3 regions of the Arthrobacter sp. NyZ413 genome follow, and region 2 is predicted to be linked to each of the others. Evidence: predicted binding sites of a transcription regulator. Region 2 holds the regulator's gene; each other region holds the start of a gene.
The links. The regulator LexA, encoded in region 2, represses DNA repair genes until DNA is damaged. The targets are predictions, from matches to a motif close to TCGAACANNTGTTCGA.
Positions count from the first base shown of each region.

Region 1: the regulator LexA is predicted to act here: its motif matches at 3,927-3,942, upstream of ABCW42_RS04105 (DUF222 domain-containing protein).
Region 3: the regulator LexA is predicted to act here: its motif matches at 5,483-5,498, upstream of ABCW42_RS05250 (DUF222 domain-containing protein).

Region 1 is NZ_CP155434.1:843,152-850,464, forward strand. Features, by position in the region: gene ABCW42_RS04080 (response regulator) at 1-74, shown strand, start outside; gene ABCW42_RS04085 (hypothetical protein) at 118-435, opposite strand; gene ABCW42_RS04090 (hypothetical protein) at 657-833, shown strand; gene ABCW42_RS04095 (DUF4193 domain-containing protein) at 973-1,275, shown strand; gene ABCW42_RS04100 (hypothetical protein) at 1,364-1,540, shown strand; gene ABCW42_RS04105 (DUF222 domain-containing protein) at 1,692-3,725, opposite strand; gene ABCW42_RS04110 (AMIN-like domain-containing (lipo)protein) at 5,037-5,579, shown strand; gene ABCW42_RS04115 (APC family permease) at 5,744-7,309, opposite strand.
Region 2 is NZ_CP155434.1:1,564,043-1,571,355, forward strand. Features, by position in the region: gene dapF (diaminopimelate epimerase) at 1-355, shown strand, start outside; gene ABCW42_RS07375 (class I SAM-dependent methyltransferase) at 336-950, opposite strand; gene hflX (GTPase HflX) at 1,362-2,924, shown strand; gene ABCW42_RS07385 (ATP-dependent DNA helicase) at 2,917-4,968, shown strand; gene lexA (transcriptional repressor LexA) at 4,965-5,714, opposite strand; gene ABCW42_RS07395 (LysM peptidoglycan-binding domain-containing protein) at 6,078-6,437, shown strand; gene ABCW42_RS07400 (histidinol-phosphate transaminase) at 6,517-7,313, shown strand, end outside.
Region 3 is NZ_CP155434.1:1,096,210-1,103,522, forward strand. Features, by position in the region: gene ABCW42_RS05230 (adenosine deaminase) at 1-519, shown strand, start outside; gene ABCW42_RS05235 (glycosidase) at 696-1,514, shown strand; gene ABCW42_RS05240 (hypothetical protein) at 1,842-3,029, shown strand; gene ABCW42_RS05245 (ArsR/SmtB family transcription factor) at 3,032-3,787, opposite strand; gene ABCW42_RS05250 (DUF222 domain-containing protein) at 3,885-5,381, opposite strand; gene ABCW42_RS05255 (hypothetical protein) at 5,725-6,036, opposite strand; gene ABCW42_RS05260 (hypothetical protein) at 6,197-6,775, opposite strand.

The DNA of each region.
Region 1 (7,313 bases), 720 kb from region 2:
GATTGGTGGAGCTGCATTTGGCTTATGGAACCACCGGGCGCCCCGTGAACACTTATTTGCCGCGGAGGGGTTGAGCTTCTACTGGCTCGCGCGGCGGTTCCGGGCCTGGTGCGGCGGCTACTGGCTCGCGCGGCGGTTCCGGGCCTGGTGGGCCAACTGGATGAAGCCGTAGATGAACGCGGCCTCGATAAGCGCCATGAGCGCCAGGAACAGTACGTCGCCCCGGCTGATGAAGACGGCGGCGCCGGTCACGACGAGCACGGTGCCGAGGGCCAAGGCATAGACGGCGAAGCCGAATGCCACGCGTGCGCTGCGGACGCCGGTCCGGAAACCAAATCCTTGTGGCTCGCCGCCGGGGATGCCCTCGACGCGATCACGTCCCGCGGGCTTGAGTTTGTCGAACTCATCCCAAGGATCCAGATCTTGATTGGCCATATTCCATTATCCCGCGGATTGGCTGGGTTGCGGGGGAGGCGGGCGATGAGTACGACGGCGGGTGGCCGCCACAGAGGCGGGTGACCGCCTTGAATCGGTGGCCGGCACGGATCGGTGACCGCCTTGAATCGGTGGCCGTCGAGACCGTGCTATCGAATCAATTAACACCACCGTGACGGTCCGGAAACGGTGGCTACGCATGGCGCCGATAGCGTGGCCGCATGATCCTATCCATCATGTCCAAGGTGAGCGCCTGGATTCAGTCTGCCTACTTTTACGATGCGGCGGATCTCGGCGCGTCCGGCGCCACCGAAACCACACGGTACGGGTGGCTGCCAGCGCTCAGCGGCGTGGCGATCGCTGAGGCCAGCGCACGGAAAATCCGCGACACAGCTTAAGGGAAAGAGCGGAATTCCGGGGGGCCGGCTGGTGAAATGTCTTGTTGGACACACTATTCGTTGAAGGCGTGTACTATGCCCTAAACTGCTTCACTGAGGTGCCTGAAGGGCACTATGCAGCAACGAAAGTGAACCCACTATGGCTACCGATTACGACGCCCCACGCAAGACCGAAGAAGAGTCTTCCTCCGAGTCGCTCGAGGCCCTGCAGGCGTCGCGCGGCACCGGTGCCCAGACTGCTGTCATCGACGTCGACGAGAACGATACCGCCGAGGGCATCGACCTCCCGGGTGCAGATCTCTCCGGCGAAGAACTGACCGTCATTGTCGTCCCGGAGCAGTCCGATGAATTCACCTGTTCATCCTGTTTCCTGGTCCGTCACCGGTCCCAGATCGCACTGGAAAAGAACGGCCTCAAATACTGCCGCGAGTGCGAAGGCTAAAATTAAACAAAGACATCGGCCCCGCCGGACTGGAAAACAGTTCGGCGGGGTTTTTTTGTTTATTGGGTGAGGGTTGCGCGGAATCAGCATGTTTTTCCAATTGGGCGACAACTGTTTAGGCAAGGAAATTTCTGCTGAAGAAGTCCTAGCGATGATGGCCGCCGAAGACGTTGTCGAACCAGAGGACATCTTCGTTGAGGCGACTCTCGAACGACTCTTGACCCGTCTCAACCTGCCCCTTCATCCTTGGTTAATCGCTCAATAATCAGATACTTGGTTTTCTGCGTGGCCGTTTCAATTCGACGACATCGTCCCCCAAGCACGTCAGTTTTGGCGAGTCATGCCAGCCCAAGAACTTTTCCGGCATTGCCGTTTTGTAGGTGCCGGCTGGCCGTGTTTGGGCGTGCTGGTTGTTTTTAGGCGGGTTTGCGGAGTTGTGGTTGGTGGTGTGGTTTGTGTTGGTGGTTCCGGTCGTCCCAGTGGTGGAGGGCGGTGGTTTCGAGGGGTGAGATTTGGGTGTCCGGGTCCGTGTCCGGGGTGTGGGGTGTGCCGGGTAGGGGCGGGGCTGTTGTTTGGTAGCTGTGCCCGGTGGGGGTGAGGAGTTCGAAGGTGTGCCGGTGTCCGGGGTGTGGTTTTCGGGTGCGGGTTGTCCAGCCGGGGAGTTCTTTGGTGTGGTTGCAGGCTTCGCAGAGTCCTGCGCCGTTGTTTTGGGTGGTGGTTCCGCCCAGGTGCCAGGCCAGGATGTGGTCCAGGTGCCGGATGGGCGCGTCGCAGTAGGGGGTGCGGCAGGTGTTGTCCCGGACCTGGATGAGGCGCCTGAGTCCGGGCGGGAAGAGCCTGGCCTTCGAATCGGCGGCGACGAGTTCGCCGCTTCCGGGCGCGGTGAAGAGCCGCCGCAACCAGACCTTGAACTCTGCATCCCCGGGCTGGTGGTTACCCGGTCCGGGGCGGAGCGCCTCGGCGGCCGCGGCGTGCCCGGCCCCCGCACCGCGTTGCCGGCCAGCGCTGTGTCCGTGACCGGCGTCGCGTTGCTGGCCGGCGCTGTGTTCCTGACCGGCGCCGTGTTGCTGGCCGGCGCTGTGTTCTTGGCCTGCGCGGTGGCTGTGTCTGCTCCGGTGGTCCGGCCCGTCTTTCCCGGTTCCGGTCCGGTTTCTTCGTCCGGGGCCGGGTTCGTGCCCGGCCTGGCCGGTCCTATCTCCGAGTTCTTGCCTGTCTCCGCTTCCGTCGGGTCCGGTGCCGGCTCCTCCATCAGACCCGGTTCCGTCGGGTCCGGTGACGCCGTTGGGTCCGGGTTCGGGGTTGGTTTGGGTGGTGCCGGGGTTGGTGGTGAGGAGGGTTCTGGCCCAGGTGGCGGGGACGATGCCGTAGCCGGGGATCCGTGCCGGTTCGGTGTGGCCTTGCAGGAGGGTGCGGTCGGTCATGACGAGGTGGAGGTCGATGCCGGTGATCCCGGCCCGGGTGCCGGTGGTGCGTTCGACGAGGGTGTCGGCCATGACTTGCCCGCGGGAGCGGCTCTCCCCGCCGGCGCGCAGGGTGTCTGCGTGCCGGGTCAGGGCGGCGTGCACGGCCACGCCCTGGGCCACGGGCAGCAGCGCGGTCAGATAGGTCATGGTGTCCGGGGCCGGGCGCAGGCTGACGTGCCTCTCGGTCACGGCCCGGGCGGCGCGGCGGGTGACCGTGCCCGGGTCACGCCGGTACGCGGCCGCCCGTGCGGCGGCGGTCACGGCGCGGTCTCCGGCGCCGTGCAGGGTTCCGGTGTCCGGGGCGAGTTCGGCGTCGACACCGGCCCGGTCCTCCGCGCTGAGGCAGGCGGTTTCCTTCACCAGCAGTGTGGCGCGCCATTCGTTGAGCTGCCCGGTGTCCAGGGCGGCCAGGGTCCGGGGCATCTCCACCACCAGCGCCTTCGCCAGTCCGAGGAGGCGGGAGCCTTTGGCGGGGGATTCCCGTCTGGCCAGCGCGACCTGCGCTCCGACGCCCTTGCCTTGCTCCGCGGCAGGGACCCCCTGCCCGGCGTGCGCGCGGCGCTGGGCAGTGTCGAACGCGACGGTGATCCGGGCCTGCGCCCCGGCGATCGCGGACTTCAAATCCTCCAACAGGCGCAACTGACCAATCAACACCGCCCCCGCCCCCGCGATACCGGTAATCCCGGTGCTGCCGGCGGTGTCGGCAAAAGGGTTGCCGGTGCCCGGGCCACTACTGCCGGGGTTGCTCGTGCCGGTGCCGTCGGTACTGGCCAAAGCGGTACCGGCCAAAGCGGTGTCGGCAAATCGGGTGTGGGTGCCGGGACGGAACGCCGTCACCGCCGCGATCGCCGCCTCGATCAAGGCGAAGGCATCGGCACCAGGAACTGGACCGGGATCCGTCCGGTGGAGAGCAGCGACCGGCGACCCGGCACCACGAACGCCGGCACCACGAACGCCGGCACCACCCGGACCATCACCCGAAGGCATGTCCGTCCGAAGCTGCCGCGTCCGCAAAACCGATCCCCCGATCCCGTCCATAACCAAAGCCTCCCAGAAGGCACCGACAAAATAAGCCCCGCACGACCCGCTACGTTTCTTGGTTCAGATTCCGGAGCTTCTTTTACATTCCGCCGCGCAAGCGACGGGATCGCGGCCGGCATCGTCGACCTGCGCCGCGCAAGCCGTTATCCGAAGGCGTGTCCGTCCGAAGCTCTAACGTCCGCAAAACCGATCCCGTCCATAACCAAAGCCTCCCAGAAGGCACCGACAAAATAAGCCCCGCACGACCCGCGACGGTTCTTGTTCGAAAAAGCGGCGCTTGTTTTCAAAACCGGACCATCAAGCGTCTGAATCGCGGCCGGCGTGGTCGACCTGCGCCACGCAAGCCGTTATCCGAAGGCGTGTCCGTCTGAAGCTGCCGCGTCCGCAAAACCGATCCCCCGATCCCGTCCATAACCAAAGCCTCCCAGAAGGCACTGACATTAAAGGGTCCGCACGACCGGCGGCGGTTCTTGTTCGCCATTCCGGACCATCAAGCGACGGAACTGGAATCAAGCGCCGAGACCGCGGCCGACGTCGTCGACTTACGTAGCCCGTGCCGCAACCGAAGGCGCGCCGGGTCCCAAGCTGCCGCGTCCGCAAAACCGTTCCCCCGATCCCGTCCATAACCACAGCCTCCCGGAAGGCACTGACATTAAAGAACCCACACGACCCGTTACGGTTCTTGTTCGAAAAACCGGCGCTTGTTTTCAAAACCGGAGCATCAAGCGACGGGATCGCGGCCGGCATCGTCAACCTGCGCCGCGCAAGCCGTTATCCGACGGCGCGCCGGTCCGAAGCTGCCGCGTCCGCAAAACCGATTCCCCCGATCCCGTCCATAACCAAAGCCTCCCAGAAGGCACCGACAAAATAAGCCCCGCACGGCCCGTTACGGCGCTTGTTCGAAAAAGCGGCGCATCAAGCGCCGGGACCGCGGCCGCCGTCGTTGACTGACGTAGCCCGAACAACAACCGAAGGCGCGCCGGGTCCCGTGCTGCCGCGTCGGCAAAGTCCGTTCCATCAATCTTTTCCACCATCTCGCTTTCCAGGCCTTGAACCCTGTTATGTGCAATAACGAACCGGGGCGCGAACCGGCGCAATAGCCCTGGAACTGTGCGTGCAAGAGCCCGTTTGATGGTGTCTCCGTGACCCTGCGCCGGCGGTATTAACGGTTGGGGACCGAAGCGGAAACGGCCGCGTTGAAAGGGCTCGGCCGCTCCTACTCTTGGAGTATCAAGAGCCTAGAGGGAGTGGGTAAAAATGGGGAATTTCAAGGCATGGTTTGCAGCCCTGCTGCTCGCCGTCGGACTCGGATTCGTAGGTCCAGGAGCGGCCTCGGCTGCTCCGTATTGTGGCATCGCCTGGGGATCGTTGGCGAAGTCCAGCCCAGGGTTGACGCAGGCCCAGGTGATGAACGTCAGGACAGGCCAGCAGCCCTGCTTCGACCGGCTGGTGATTGACCTGAACGGCAACGTCGCAGGCTACTCGGTGAAGTATGTTCCGCAAGTGTTCCATGAAGGATCAGGGCTCCCGGTGGAGCTGAGGGGCAACGCGTTCCTGCAAGTCACCGTCAATGCTCCGGCGTACTCCAATGGCCAGTCGACGTACAACCCGGGAGATCGGTCGGAGCTCGCGAACCTCGCAGGGTATTCGGCGTTCCGGCAGCTCGCCTTCGCGGGAAGCTTCGAGGGCTACACGAGCCTTGGCCTGGGAGTACGCGGCCGCTTGCCCTTCAGGGTCTTTACGCTGGCCGGACCAGGAGAAGGAACGCGGCTGGTAGTGGACGTGGCCCACCTATGGTGAGCGCCCACGTGTGAGAGCCCACCTGTGGTGAGCGCCCACCTATGGTGAGCGCCCACCTATGGTGAGCGCCCAGGTGTGAGCGCCCACCTGCGAGGGCCCACCTGTGAGCAACGCAGAAGCCCTGTCCCGGGAATTCCCGGAACAGGGCTTCTCCCATTTGCGGCTTACTCCGGCACTACAAGTGCCGGGGTGTCCTTGCGGAGGGTTTCGCCGCGGAAGAATCCGGGCCGGACCCGCGCCATGATCAGCATGAACACGGCGCCGAGGACCAGGATGCCGACGCCGATGATGAACACCAGCCCGATGCCGAAGACTTCCGAGCCGCTGCCGAAGGAAGGGGACCAACTGTCCACGGCGGTCTGGATGAAGACCAAAGTAAGGACCACGCCGCCGATCACCGGGAAGAGCAAGCGCATGAAGAAGTTGCGGACGCTGCTGAATACACTGTGCCGGAAGTACCAGGCGCAAGCGAACGCGGTCAGGGCGTAGTAGAAGCAGATCATCAGGCCGAGCGCCAGGATGGTGTCGTTCAGGACGTTTTCGCTGACGACCTTCATGATGGCGTAGAAGCCGCCAGAGATTGCTCCGGCCATGATGGTGGCGAAGCCGGGGGAGCCGTAGCGCTTGCTGACCGTGGAGAAGCGGTGCGGCAAGGCGCCGTAGTGGCCCATCGCGAGGAGGCTGCGGGCAGGGGAGGCCATGGTGGACTGCAGGGACGAGGCGGTTCCGGCGAGCACCGCGAGCGACATGAGGATCGCCAGCGGTCCCATGACCGGCGAAGCCAGCGCGGCAAACACGTTGGACTGGTTGTCCGGGTTGTTCAGCCCGATCCCTTCGCCGCCGATGCCGGCAACCATCATGGTTGCCACGATCACGGCGATGTAGAGACCCAGGACGGCGATGGCGGTGGTGGTTCCAGCCTTGCCGGCAGTGCCTTTGCCGCCCTTGGTTTCCTCGTTGACGGTCAGGCAGACGTCCCAACCCCAGTAGACGAAGACGGCGAGGGACATGCCCGCTGCGAACTGTTCGAAGCTGCTGATCTTGCCCGGGTTGAACCAATCCCAGCTGAAGGCAATCGCCGTCGAGGTGTCTCCCGAGGCTGCATGGGTGAGGGACATGACGATGAAGACGCCCAGCACCACAACCTGGAATCCCACCATGGCGTACTGCACGAGCTTGGTGGCGTGCAGGCCCCTGTAGCTGACCCAGACGGCCAGTGCCACGAACGTCAGGCAGGTGGCGATGTTCAGGGGCTTGTTGGAGGTGAGGTCCGCGAGTCCGGGATTGCCGAATACCTGCGCGAGGAAGAGATAGAAGAAGTCCACGGCGACGCCGGCGAGGTTTGACAAGACGATGATGTTTGCCGCCAGCAAGCCCCAGCCGCCCATCCATCCGATGAACGGGCCGAAGGCCTTGGTGGTCCAGGTGAAGCTGGTTCCGCTGTCCGGCGAGTCGGCGTTGAGCTCGCGGTAGGCGAAGGCCACCAGGATCATCGGGATGAACGCGACGATGAAGATGGCGGGCAATTGCAGGCCGACGGCGTTGACGGCCGGGCCCAGTGAGCTGGTCAGGCTATAAGCGGGTGCCACGGAGGAAATACCGAGGACGACGACGGCGAGGAGCCCCAACTGCCCCGTCTTGAGTCCTTTGCCGGTAATGCCGTGCTCGGAGCCGGCGGGATCGTGGGCTTCTACTGCTTTCCTGGCACTTGGGCGGATTGTTTGAGTCATGTAT
Region 2 (7,313 bases):
CTCGGAACTCAATTCCACGCAACTCTTCAAAGCTCCCGTGGTGGATCCGAAACCCGTCAATGGAACCAACGTCGAATTCGTTGTTCCGGCGGAGCCGCTGGTGCATGACGGCATAGGGCACATCACAATGCGCGTCCACGAACGGGGCGTCGGCGAAACCCAATCGTGCGGCACCGGGGCGTGCGCGGCCGCCGTCGCGATCCGTCACTGGGCTGGAGAAGGCGCGCCGGACACGTGGCGCGTGAGCGTACCTGGCGGCGTCGTCGGCGTCCGGTTCTTCCGGGGCGAGACGGGCAAGGAACACGTCGAGCTCAGCGGCCCGGCCGTGATTGTGGCTACCGGCTCGCTTTCCTGACCCGCAGGATGCGGAAGGACTTCGAGGTGCTTTCCCGGGTAACGGTGAAAGACTCGTCGAGGGTGTCGGCCATCCAGCGCTGAAGCGAGTCCGAGCCGAGGTTCTTCTGGACTACCAACCACGCGTTGCCGCCCGGGGCAAGCCTCGGCAGCCAGCGCAGCAAGAGGCCGTGGAGTTCGTCCTTGCCGATACGGATGGGCGGGTTGGACCAGATGGTGTCGAACATGATGGCGGGATCGACGTCGTCCGGCAGGCTCGCGGTGACGTTCCGGAGCTCAAGGAGCTCGGCGTTCTCGTTGGTCAGGGTCACGCATCGCTCATTGACGTCCACGGCGTGGACCTTTGCGTGCGGAGCCATGAGGCCCATCGTCAACGCAATGGGTCCCCAGCCACAGCCGATGTCCAGCAGGTTTCCTTGCGGCGTCGGTGCCGGAACGTCCGCGAGCAGGATCGCCGTCCCTTTATCGATGCCGTCCGGGCTGAAAATTCCGCTTGACGTGTGGAGGCGGCGGGTGGCTCCAACCAATTCCACCGTGAGTGGCTTGCGGGTGAACGGCCCCGCGGGCTGTGCGCTGAAATAGTGTGCAGACTCCATAGCTTGCCAGATTAGTGGCCAGCGGCAGGCAAGGGAAACCGCGCCGGACGGCAGGCCAGTTTGACAACGGATGGTAGCGTAGTAGCCATGTTCTTGATCTTTGAGTAAGCGACTCTTCGCAGTCGGTATTGCCCGCGATGCAGGCCTGCCCTTCCGGCAGTGCCATTCCGCCTTGGCATAACCGTTCCCGGTAACCGCGGTTGCCCGGATACTCAGCAGATCGTCTACCTTTCCACCGGTTCCGTGCGCGTTCGGGCATTTGGCTTATTTGAGCCAGCTCATACGCATCCGGTCCCGGATGGACACCTAGGCGTCGCAAGGCTTGCCAAGGCCTCAGCCCAGCGCGAATTCCGCGCCACCAGACCCAAATCGGCACTATTCTGGATATGCCGAACCCTTCATAAGGAGACCATGACCACGCAGAAGAACACCGGACCCGATTCCGACGCCCAGGACATGAGTCCTGAAGAAATCCAGGCGGTTATCGACCGGATTCTCTCCAAGGACGCACCTGCCACGACGCAGGAGCGCGACGCACAGAGAGGCGTGTTCGGCAAAGCCCAGGCGATTTCCCACCTGGACGAAGAGCACAGCGCCTACGACGGCGAGCAGGAAGACCTCGCTGAAAGGCGGGCCTTGCGCCGCACGGCAGGGCTCTCGACGGAACTTGAAGACGTCACCGAAGTCGAATATCGGCAACTCCGCCTTGAACGGGTGGTCCTTGCCGGCCTCTGGACCGAGGGCACACTGGCCGACGCTGAGAACTCGTTGAGGGAACTCGCCGCGTTGGCCGAAACGGCAGGGTCGGAAGTGCTGGACGGAATCGTCCAGCGCCGCATGAAGCCGGACCCCGGAACATTCCTCGGCTCTGGAAAGGCCCAGGAACTCAAGGACATCGTGATGTCCACCGGCGCGGACACCGTAGTGGTGGATACGGAGCTCGCGCCGTCCCAACGCCGTGGGCTGGAGGACATCGTCAAGGTGAAGGTGGTGGACCGCACCACGTTGATCCTCGACATCTTTGCCCAGCACGCAAAGAGCCGGGAGGGCAAGGCGCAAGTCGAGCTCGCTCAGCTCGAGTACCTGCTGCCTCGACTCCGTGGTTGGGGCGAGTCCATGTCCCGCCAGGCCGGTGGCCAAGTGGGCGGGGCCGGTGCAGGCATGGGTTCCCGTGGCCCTGGTGAGACGAAGATCGAACTGGACCGTCGCCGCATCCGGACCCGCATGGCGAAGCTTCGGCGCGAAATCGCCGCGATGAAGCCCGCCCGCGAGACCAAACGGGCCAACCGCCGTCGTAATGCCGTTCCTTCCGTCGCGATCGCCGGCTACACGAACGCCGGAAAGTCCTCGCTGCTCAACCGCCTCACGGATGCCGGGGTACTCGTGGAGAACGCCTTGTTCGCTACCTTGGACCCCACCGTCCGTAAGGCGCAAACTCCGGACGGGATCGGCTACACCCTCTCCGACACGGTCGGCTTCGTCCGCTCGCTGCCCACACAGCTCGTGGAGGCTTTCCGTTCCACGCTCGAAGAAGTGGCAGACGCCGACCTCATCTTGCACGTCGTGGATGCTTCACACCCGGACCCGGAAGGCCAGATCGCCGCGGTGCGCTCGGTGTTCAGCGAAGTCGACGCCCGGAAAATCCCGGAAATCATCGTCTTGAACAAGGCGGACGTGGCAGATCCCTTCGTCGTGGAGCGGCTCAAGCAAAAGGAACCGCGCCACGTGGTGGTGTCCACCAGGACGGGGCAAGGCATTGCGGAACTCCTGGGAGCCATCAGCACGGCAATTCCCCGGCCGGGCGTGCGGCTTGAAGTCTTGATTCCGTACAGCCGGGGCGAGCTTATCAACAAGCTGCACAACAGCGATTCCGAAATCCTCAGCCTCGAGCATGAGGAAGAAGGCACGCGCGTGGTCGCGATGGTCCACGAGAACCTGGCAGCCGAACTGGAGTCGTTCGCCAACAATGATTGAGCCGGAGACGGGGGAGCGGGGCGGGACCGTGGGGGAACGGACCGCCCTCGAACTCCTTGATAAGGCGGTCGCCGGCATGGGTGGGCAGAACCGTGAAGGCCAGCACCAAATGGCCCTGCACGTGGCTCGGGCAATCGAGACTGGCGAGCACCTCCTGGTGCAGGCGGGCACGGGCACGGGTAAATCCCTGGCGTACTTGATACCCCTGATTGCGCACGCGATGGAGAGCAACAAACCCGCGCTCGTGTCCACGGCCACGCTCGCACTCCAGTCGCAGATCGTTGGCCGGGACTTGCCCCGGCTCCTGGAAACCATCAACCCGGAGCTGGAGCGCCCGGTCAGCGTGGCGCTCGTCAAGGGCCGGGCAAACTACGCGTGCTTGCACAAGCTGGAAGGCGGCTTTCCAAGCGAGGAGCCAGCTGAAGGGCAGTTGTTTTCGCTCGGCGAGGACACGAGCGTTCCGCATCTCGCCGCGGCCATCGGCGGACCGTCCTCGCAACTTGGCAAGGAAGTGCTGCGGCTTCGGGAGTGGGCTGCGAAGACCGCTACGGGGGATCGCGACGAACTCATGCCCGGAGTTACGGACCGGGCGTGGCGCCAAGTTTCAGTCACGTCCATGGAGTGCCTCGGAGCGCAGAAGTGCCCCATGGCCGAGGAATGCTTCAGCGAATTGGCCCGGCATCGTGCCGCCGAATCCGACGTCGTGGTCACCAACCATGCAATGCTCGCCGTCAGCGCCTTCGAAGGCTTGGCTGTGCTTCCCGAGTACGACGTCGTGGTTGTTGACGAAGCGCACGAACTCCAGGACCGGGTAACCGGGGCGGTGTCCGGCCAGCTATCTGTCGCAATGGTCCATGCCGCTGCGTCGAGCGCACGGAAACACACGGCCATCACGGTGGACGCGCTGAACGCGGCTGCTGACCGTTTGGAACTCGCGATTGCCAGTGCCCCGTCCGGGCTGCTGCCCAACGGACTTAACGACGAGCAGCTTGATTGCGTGGACCAATTGCGGGAGGCGTGCCGCGCGGCCCTTTCAGATTCGAAGGGCGACTCTTCAAACGCGGTCGACGGCGGACGGCAGCTTGCGCGCTCACGACTGATGCTGATCCTCGAACTCTGCGAACGCTTGCTGAGCGCACGGGAAAACAAGGAAGTCGTGTGGTTTTCGCGAAGCAGTACTTTCGACCCGCAACAGGGCTACTCCGCTCCCGACGAGTTTTCGCCTGCGCTCATCAACATTGCCCCGCTCAGCGTGGCCGGTCGGCTGCGTGACGGGCTATTCGCGGGCCACACAGTTGTACTCACTTCGGCAACATTGGCCATCGGTTCGGCCTTCGACGCTACAGCCGGAGGACTGGGACTGAGCGGCCAGGGCGCTCCGAGCTGGACCGGCATCGACGTCGGTTCCCCCTTCGATTACCCGAAGCAAGGCATGCTCTATGTGGCCAAGCACTTGCCCAAACCCGGAAGGGGCAGCTCGCCTGAGGCCCTCGATGAGCTCGAAGGCCTCATCAGGGCTTCCGGAGGAGGAGCCTTGTGCCTCTTTTCTTCCCGGCGCGCCGCAGAGGAGGCCGCCGAGGAAATGCGTTCCCGGCTGGATGTCCCCATCCTCTGCCAGGGCGAATCCACCATGGCTGCGCTCGTCAAGCAATTCGCCGACGAAAAGGACACCTGTTTGTTCGGCACCATGTCGCTGTGGCAAGGCGTGGATGTTCCCGGCGGTTCATGCAGGCTCGTTGTGATTGACAGGATTCCGTTTCCCCGCCCGGACGATCCGTTGATGACGGCCCGGTCGCGTGCAGTGGCGCAGGCGGGAGGCAACGGCTTCATGGCGGTTTCCGCAACCCACGCGGCTATCCGCCTGGCCCAAGGAGCCGGGCGCCTTATCCGATCAACGGGGGACAAAGGGGTGGTGGCCGTCTTGGATTCCAGGCTTTCCACGGAACGATACGGCGGATACCTCCGGGCCGCGCTGCCGCCTTTCTGGACAACCACGGACCGTTCCGTGGTACTTGGCGCGCTTGAGCGGCTTGCTGCCGGCTAGAGCGACCTCAGGACCGAGACCACTTTGCCCATGATGGTGGCTTGGTCGCCCAGTATAGGTTCGTATTGGGTGTTTTGCGGCAGCAGCCAGGTGTGGCCGTCCCGCTGGCGGAACGTCTTCACCGTGGCTTCGTCGTCGAGGAGGGCGGCCACGATGTCGCCGTTCACAGCATCGTTCTGACGCCGGACCACTACCCAGTCGCCGTTGCAGATGGCTGCGTCGATCATTGAATCACCGGCAACCTTCAACATGAAGAGCTCGCCGTGCCCCACGAGCTGGCGGGGCAAGGGAAGGACGTCTTCCACGGTCTGGTCGGCCAGGATGGGGCCACCGGCGGCAATGCGGCCGACGAGCGGCACCATGGCGGTATCGCTCGCACTCGCGAGTTCCGTAACGGCCAGTCCGCCCGTACTGCGGAGCGTTGCCGGCGCTTCGACGCCAGGTATTTGCGCGCCGCCGTCCAGAGTCAACGGCATCAGGACTTCCATTGCGCGCGGACGCTTGGGGTCCCGGCGAAGGTATCCGAGCTTCTCAAGCTGGGACAACTGGTGCGTGACGCTTGAAAGGCTGGCCAAGCCTACCGTGTCACCGATTTCGCGCATCGACGGCGGGTAGCCGTGATCATTCACCGAACGTTGGATGGTCTCCAGGATCTTCTTCTGGCGGACAGTCAGGCTCTTGGGAGACTTTTGCGGCTGCTGGCTCCGCGCTGCAGCGGACCCGCTGCCGGTGGCTTTCGCTGCCATGTTCGCCAACGCCCTTCTGTTGCGTCCGGTCCGCGCTGGAGCGCCTGACGGGATCCGTGGCCTGAAAATGTCAGACCCTCCTGATGCACTGAATCAGTGCCTTTCCTTCCCTCAAACGTAGGGCAGGCGCAGGTGTTTATCAAACATTTGTTCTAGCGAGTCTCGACACCGTTCGTTGATAAGTGCTAAAAATGTCGTAGCAAAGTTCGAATATGTGTTCTAAAGAGGACCGTGAAGCCCAGGTTTTCGATCAATCGTTCGAAAACGTTGACGAATGCCAGGGCCGGCGGCACTCACTGAAGGCAAGAATTGGCTGCCGCGCTCCGGAGCTCCGGACGGCAATTGTTCAGAAGGGCCCAGCTCATGACCGCAATCTCCACCGTCCACGTTTCCGGCAGTGCCGAAGCCGTGGGCAGGCTCCACCTGACCCGCAGGGGCCGCATGGTCATCTTCGGCGTGCCGGCGATGCTCTTGGTCGCAGTGCTGCTCAGCATGGGGGGATTCCTGAATTCGCCCGCCAAGGCGTCGGATTCGGTAACCGAACTGCAGCCCACTAATACGGTGAGTGTCACGGTCCAGGCGGGCCAGTCGCTGTGGGGGATCGCCGGAGTGGTCGCGCCGAGCCGGGATCCGAGGGAGGTCGTCGCAGAAATCATCCAGTTGAACAACCTGCTCGACGGTCGCATCGCCCCCGGCCGGCGCTTGTTCGTTCCGTCCGCATGACGCGTTCCGGTCCGGGTCGGGAACGGCGCCCGCGCCGTCACAGTTTCAGGGCACAGCCGACGCCCCTTAAACTGTCATGGTGAGTGAGCAGCTTGAGCGACTTGACCGACTTCCCCTCCGGACCAACCTTCGAGGCCTGAGCCCTTATGGCGCCCCGCAGCTTGATGTTCCGATCCTGCTCAATGTCAATGAGAACACTCATGGCGTGCCCGCTGATGTCCAGGCGGCCATCACCGCGGCAGTCGCGGAAGCCGCCACCGGGCTGAACCGCTACCCGGACCGTGAGTTCACCGAGCTCCGTGAGGCCTTGGCTGAGTATCTGGGGCACGGACTTGTTGCGGACAATATCTGGGCGGCCAATGGCTCGAACGAAGTGCTGCAACAGATCCTCCAGGCTTTCGGTGGCCCCGGACGTACCGCCCTCGGCTTCCCCCCGACGTACTCCATGTACCCCCTGCTGGCCAGTGGAACGGATACTGAGTACATTGCCGGCGTCCGTGCCGATGACTACGGCCTTGATGCCGAGTCCGCGGCCGCGCAGGTCCGCGAACTCCAGCCGAACGTCGTGTTCTTGTGCTCGCCGAACAATCCGACCGGTACCGGCCTTGGCCTGGACGTCGTGGAGGCTGTGTACGAGGCGGGCGAGGCCAGCCAGGCCATTGTCATTGTCGACGAGGCGTACCACGAGTTTGCCCACGACGGCACCCCGAGTGCCCTGACGCTTCTTCCCGGCCGCGAGCGGCTTATCGTTTCGCGGACCATGAGCAAAGCTTTCGCCTTGGCCGGCGCCCGGATCGGCTACATGGCCGCAGCGCCCGAAGTTGCCGACGCGATCCGCCTGGTGCGGCTCCCGTACCACCTGTCGGCTATCACCCA
Region 3 (7,313 bases), 470 kb from region 2:
CTGGATTCGGCCGAGGTGGGCAATCCGCCGTCGAAATTTGAGCGCCTGTACCGTCGCGCGGCGGAAGCCGGCCTGCACCGCATCGCCCACGCGGGCGAGGAAGGTCCGGCGTCGTACGTGTACGAGGCGCTCGACCTGCTCGGGGTTGAGCGGATTGATCACGGGATCCGCTGCATGGAAGACTCCGTGCTCGTGGATCGCCTTGTGGCCGAGCAAATTCCGTTGACTGTGTGCCCGTTGTCCAACGTGCGGCTGCGTGCGGTGGACACCCTGGCCGACCACCCCTTGCCCGCAATGCTCGCTGCCGGGCTGAACGTGAGCGTGAACTCGGACGATCCCGCGTACTTCGGCGGTTATGTGGATGACAACTTCGCGCAACTCGTCGCGGTCCATGAATTGTCGGCGCGGGACCGGGCACAGCTCGCGTCGAACTCTGTCCGGTCGTCCTTCGCCGGTGATGCGAGGAAGGCTGAACTGCTCGCCGAGGTTGCGGAGTGGGAGAAGGCGGCGGGGGCGTAGGAGGCACTCCGCTTCAATCCGCAAGCTACTCGGCAGTACCCAGTCCAAGTCCGTAATTTGCGGCTGTTTGGGCGTAATAGTGGGACACGACACACGCTGTTAACCGGGAACAGTCGTCAGAATTTACAGAACATTGGCAGACTGCTCAAGGAATACCCGCCGTTGAAGGAGACCCATTGGCCAAGTCCACCGTCGAAAAAAGCAGTGTCCGTCTAAAGACCGTCCTGGACGTCTTGGCTGAGGGAACCTGGTCTGAGAAGTCGCTGAACGCGGGCGAAGTCTTGGCGGAGGCGATTGTCCGCGTGCCGCTGGATGTACGCGAAGCAGAATTGTTGAGTGGAGGGATTCCGCGTGGCCACAAGAGCTTGACCACCGCTACCGCGAAACTGGTCAAGGCGGGCTGGCTGATCAAGGGCCGTTCGGGCTGGACCATCACCGAAGACGGCCTGCGTGCCACGGTGGCTTTCGCGAAGCCGGAACAGTTCGCCGAGGCACTGGCTGAGGGAACTCCCGTTCCTGCGGACACCCCGCTCCCGACGGCTCCGGCCAAGAAGGCTCCTGCTCGGAAGGCTGCAGCCAAGAAGGTGCTCGAGGAAGCCGCCCCTGCCGAGGTTGCCGAGGCAAACGCTTCGACCGCCAAGGCATCGCCCAAGAACGACGTGGCGGCCAAAACGGCTTCCGCCGTGGACAAGCTCGAGCAGCCGGCCGCCGTCGCGATCGCTGGTGATTTCAACAAGATCCTCGGCGCCCCGGAGGACTGGGCCCCGCAGTACGACGAAGCGCAGATGAAGTTCAACTCGCGCCGCAAGGTCTGGACGCTCGCCGCTTCGTTGCCGGCCGGTTTCTACACGTACAAGATCGCGCTGAACCGTTCGTGGGACGAGAACTACGGTGCGTTCGGTGTGCGCGACGGCGCCAACCACGAACTGCACCACGACGGCGGCAAGGTCACCTTCACGTACGACCACTCGACGAGGGACATCGTCACGGCGTAGCGTCGTTGTCCCCGTTTTCTCCAAGTCCAAATTGGACTTGGAGAAAACGGGGAGTCGCCCTTGATCCCGGGAAGACGCCCAACCTCGTGTCGGGATGATTAATGAGAATCATTATTGATAAGCTCCAATTGCTTGATACCTCGCGATTGGAGATCCATGCCGTTCAGTGCTTCCCGACTAGCCCTTTCAATTGTTCTTCCGGTGGCCTTCCTTCTGGGTGGCTGCGCGGCGGCTGAGCAAGCCCCACCTTCCGGGTCTGGCGCAACGACGGATCGGGAGTGGCTTCTCACGGCTGATCCCAAGGCGGCCGCGCTCTATGTAAACGATGTGTCTGACGGGAGCCAGAAAGGCTCGATTGACGGCATTGAGCTTGGTGTGCACGCCGGAACGATCCAACTCGGCAAGGGCCGCATCGCATTGGTTGATGAGTCGAAGCCAAGCCTGAACATCCTGGAAGTCGACCACCAGGGCAAGCCGGTGATCGCGCAAAGCTTCAAGATTCCCGATCCGAACGGAAAATGGGAGCGCGCCGGATGGATCACCACCGACGTGAACAAACGGTACGTGGCCGTGGGTTCTGACTTCGATGGATCCACTGAGCAGCAGGTGACACTGGTTGATCTTCAAAACGGTGGCCAGTGGACGGTCTCATTGCAAACGAACGAGGTAGTCCTGGCGACCACCGGGAAATCGGGCACCGAGGAGATGCATACGTTCCTGGCAGGCGATCCTCTGAGGCTCGTAGTCTCCTCGGGTGGGAAGCTGGACGCTTATCTTGTCTCGGACATCACTTCCGGAAATCCGGCTCCGACCCGCCACAGCTCTACGGCGTTGGGTGCGTATCCGCATGGTCCCCTCATGGGCAAAGATGGCGACGCCATTGGATCGACGCTGAACTCCGGGGTTGAAACTCTTCGCTTGACGCGAGACGGCTTCGGGTCACCGGTTTCCGCCGGCTACCCGGCCGGCGTCGGGCAAAGCTACCGCCCGCGCATGGCTCCCGATGGCACGACGTTCGTGGGGGCGCAAGCCGGGCGCGTCGAGAAGGGCACGGCCTGGAACCTCACTCCTGCGTACCTGATGTCCGGTCCAATGACCCAGGGAAGCATCTCCTCGGTCAAGGTAGGTGAAGGGATTGCAACACGTGCGGCAGTCAGCTCCCGCTTCGCATCGCTTGTCCTGACGAAGGCCGGGGGTGACGACCTGATCCTCCTTGACCGCAACCCTCAAACAAGGATTTACGACGGCGGGAAGACCGAGATCCCCCTTGAGCCCCTCAGTGCGGGACCCAAAGCCGGACAAGACAGTAAGACAGCCGAAACCAGATTTATTGCGGCGACAAAAGACGGAGAAATGATCTTTGTCTCCAGGGGCGGCGAGGGTGCGGTAACCCAGGTTTCCACATCCGAATCAAAGGCCCGGCGCACCATTACCTTCCCGACCAAGCTTGCTGCGGGTGGATATCTCGCAGTCATTAACCCTGCGGAAGCGCCGTTCGACCTTGGTGGGCGCTGACCCTACCCATACATCAACGATCCCGGCGTCGTCAGTTTCTCTCCGGTCTCGAGCCACGTCTTGAGGCCGGAGAGGATCATTGGCCAGCCGCCGTAGATTTGGTCGTTGCCGCCTTCGCGCAGGTCGCTGTGCGTGACGGTCAAGTGGCAGGAGTCTCCCACGGGTTCGATTTCCCAGGTAACCCGCGACGTTCCTTCGGCTTTCACGTCCTCGCCCCATAGGGCGCGCATGGTTTGCACGAGCCGACGCGGGGGATCGACCTCCAGGTTTTCGCCTTCACCGAGGATCATTCCGTTGGCTCGGGGGTTTGTCATTTCGTAGTGGCCTCCCGGCGACCATTCGGCGGTGTGGGTGTTACCGAATTGGTACTTGCTCCGGATATCGCTGTCCGTGATGGCTTCCCAGAGCCGTTCCGGAGTGGTCTTGATATAGATTTCGAAGATCTTTTCCACGGGACTTTCCAATCTGGATTTGAGGTCGCTCAATGCGGCGGCCCATGGTTCTGCGTATTTGCTCACCCAGCGGTCGTGGACGAGCCGGATAGGTACGGGATTCAGGTAATGCAGCTTTTCACGACCACGACGGCGGGTCACCACCAGTCCGGCCTCCTCAAGGATCTTGAGGTGCTTCATGATCCCGAAACGGGTCATGTCGAACCGCGCCTCAAGCGCACTCAGCGTCTGACCGTCCTCGCGGAAGAGCTCATCGAGCAATTCCCTGCGGGTGGGGTCGGAGAGTGCCTTGAATACGGCGTCCATGAATTCAGGATAGGTGACCATTTAGTCACATGTCAACGGTGCGCGGCAGCACAAATGGCGCTCACCAAACCGCGCATGGCCTCACAACCGATCATGCCTATATCCGAGTAGGCCTGAAGAACCCGTTGCGTCGTGGTATTTGGCGGGGATCGATATGAGGTGGAGGCCTGAACCATGCCACGCCGGAATCCATGGTGATGGTCCATTGTTCTTTGTGGATGACGTGATGGTGGTGGCTGCATAACAAAACGCCGTTGTCCGTGCCGGTGGTGCCGCCGTGGCTCCAGTACGTGATGTGGTGGGCTTCGCACCACGGCGCGGGAATATCGCAATCCGGGAAGGCGCAGCCTTGGTCGCGGGCGGTGATGGCTTTACGGATGTGGGGTGGGAACAGCCTGGTGCTGCGGCCGATGTCTAGAATACGGCTCTCACTGCCGAGCAGAACCGGAATGATGTCCGCGTCGCAGGCTATCTTGCGGATGACCGAGGGGTGGATTGGGCCTTGGAATGCGGACGAACTGCTGCTTACGCTGCTGCGCGAGGCGGCCGGTGATTCGTGTTCGATGCGGTCCAGCAGTTCGCGGTAGTCGATGGTCACCATGACCTGTGGCCGAAGGCCTCCCGCCGCCGGCAGTTCCGCCGTGGACAATGCCACCCCGCACGCCCCGACCAGTCCGTCAAGTAGCTTTTGCGCGCGCGAGCGGCGATCGAGCGATGGGCGACTGGCGCCGTCGTACTTGGAAAACGCCCGCGAGGAGGCGGCGCTCCCGTCGTCCGGGTCAGCATCCGCCGATCCGTCGACGTCTTGGCGGAGCCGGGGATTCGTTGCCGTATTCATGACGGTGGCGAGTGTTTCAAATTGTTCCGCGGTGGCGAAGATTTCCATGTGGTGGAGACCTCGGCGGGTTTTGCGGATGAACGCCCCTTGCCGCTGGCGGAGTTCTTCCTCGCTCGGTTCGGAGCCGTCTTGGTCGATGGCATCAACCCAGCGCTTCGCCATCCGGGCGACGAAATCAGGATCGCTCTGCACCGCCGTGTTGGTGAGTGACTGCTCCATCTTCAGTGTGGTTTCCGAATCGGTGATAAGCCGCACCCGGTCAAGGGCCAAGCCGATAATCGTGGCCGAACGGGATGGCACGCTCGCTGCCGAAACGGCCTCGGCCAGCACTTCGTAGCGAGCTGGCACATCCTGCCCAGCGATGCCCGCCTGCGGGAGCACCGCCGAAGCAAGCCCGAGCCGACGCCGTGCCTCGCCAATACTGATCCGCAACCTGGCCCTCAGGAATTCGGCCGCGTTCCGGTAACCGTCGTCCTTCGCGTCGGCCAGATCCGAGGAGCCGGCGGTCTGCGCCGGCCCTTCGACGTCGGGCGGCGTTTCCGCGGCTTCCGTCCAACCGGTCTTCCAACCAGGCGTTGCCGATGATTGCCGCGCCTCGTAGGCGTCCCCGCGTGTCCGTTCTACGGCCTCAGCTGCGACGATCTGCAAAAACTCCACAGCTCGCGATATCTCTTCGACCTTTCCGGCGAAATCGGCGGCATCCTTGAATCCAAACAGGCGGGAAGCGGAAACCGTTTCTGCGCGAAGGGCATCCATCGCGGCATTGGCCTGGCCAAGCCAGAAATCCGGACCCGCCACTCGATCCGGTTTGGCAACAGAAAGGGCCGCCAGGTGATTGAAACCGGCGGCATCGAAGATCGAAAACTTGTGCATTGTCCGCGACGTCGTGGTAGTTCCCAACCCGACGCCCATTCCGCCGGACTGGGCCACTCCGGCATTCATGCGCTGCGAAAGGCGTTCCAACGCCGCAACATCAACGTCGGGCGAGGCTGCCCGACGCGCCACGATGTGAACGATGCCTTCCATGGATAAACCCTGTCACGGGGGTCTGACATTTTTACGCCCGGCGGTCATCGGGTCCCAAGATTCGGAGCCGTAACTAAGGCTTCTGTTCCCAATGAACCCGGATTGCCTTGGCAATTGGGTCGGTGGTGACATCAACCTGGAATGCTACTGGCGCGGTTCCGGTTTCTTCTATGACAGCATCGCGGTACACGCGGCCGCATGAAGGACACAGGGTGTACAGGTCCTCATCTTCTGGCCAGGCGGCCAGCCCGTCGGGAGGGAGGGTCTCTCCAGCGATATGCACAGGGACGCCGTGTGAATCGGCCTGGATCAGTCCCTCATTGCCGACGGTGTTTCCACAAATGCAGGTGATGGTGGTGACATCATGATCGATGACTTCAGCCATTTCAGTGTCCATGTGAGCTCCCGGAGTGGAAGGGACCTTGTGATTAGATTATGCCCAAGAATCCGTAAGTAGTGAGTCGTGGCTGGCGCTTGCGCGAAGCCTTCAACTTCGTGAGGTCCGCGCATCACCGACCCGCCACCGCCGTTGACGCCCGTCGTAACTAGTCGAGGATCGTGTAAGTCGCGTCGGCAGAGAGGTAGTTCTCAATGTCGGGGAAAAGGCTATCGTCCATGAATGGTCGGCAAGTTCCGCTACGGGACGCGATTTGCATGGTGCCCGTGGCGCGGCCCTGACGCATTTCCGACGGCGGCGGGGAGCCGGGGTTCGTGTTCGAGCAGGAACCGCCAAACCGCGATTCATCGACTCCGTAGTAAGTGACCAGAAAATCGTGTGGGCGGGCGAACGCATCCCTGACCGCGAGCACTTTGGAAGCGTCAGGAACAACCGTGCCTGCGTCGGCTTGGAACCAGTCCGAAACGCCAGGGTGCGAAACAAGGTCGATGGACGCACCCGGCGCTACAGCCTGGTCGATGTGGAAGTGCGCAAGCTCCACCCCGCACCAAAACCCTTTGAGTCCTTCGCCGAAGGCTTTGTCACAGAGGGCGTTGGGTGACTCCCACAGCGCATACAGCCCAAACGTCGCTGGCCACTCGGAACTCGGCTCGAATGTTAGTGACGCGCCAGGAGTCGTGTTGGTAATTCGTAACGTGTAAATGGCCTCGACTTGAAGCTCAGCCATGGGCTGATTGGTCGTGGGCCCGACCATGGCCAGGGGCCTGCTCTTCATGCGGGACGGCGAATAGCTGTAGCTCAGCTCAAAGGTGTTGCCGTCAACGTCCCTAATTTGGAGTGTGCCGGAGGATCCTTGAAGCGGTGCTGGCGTCCGCGGCGCCGCTTCCTGGGTGGATTGCCCTGCGGCCTGGCCGGATGGCGTCGCGGGTCCCGACGGCCCCCGGGCAGGAAATGGCCCGCTGAGGAAGACACAACCAGACAAGCATGCCGCCACGGCCGCCCCGACTGCGATTGCGGCAAACTTCGCCATGGTGCCCCCACCACACACTCGACGGCCCTGATGGCCGCATGTCCTCAGATGTTAGCTTCTGATCGCCTGAGGCAACACCATTCACCAGCACGCCGGACGTGAGATTCCGCAGTGCAGCGGCGCCCGCGGGGCCGTACGGTCGGCTTGCTCGAATTGGACTGGCGACCTGTACTCCAAGTGCACAACGGTCACTTACTCGCAAACTCATTAACTAAGTCCAGTAGGCATCACTCAA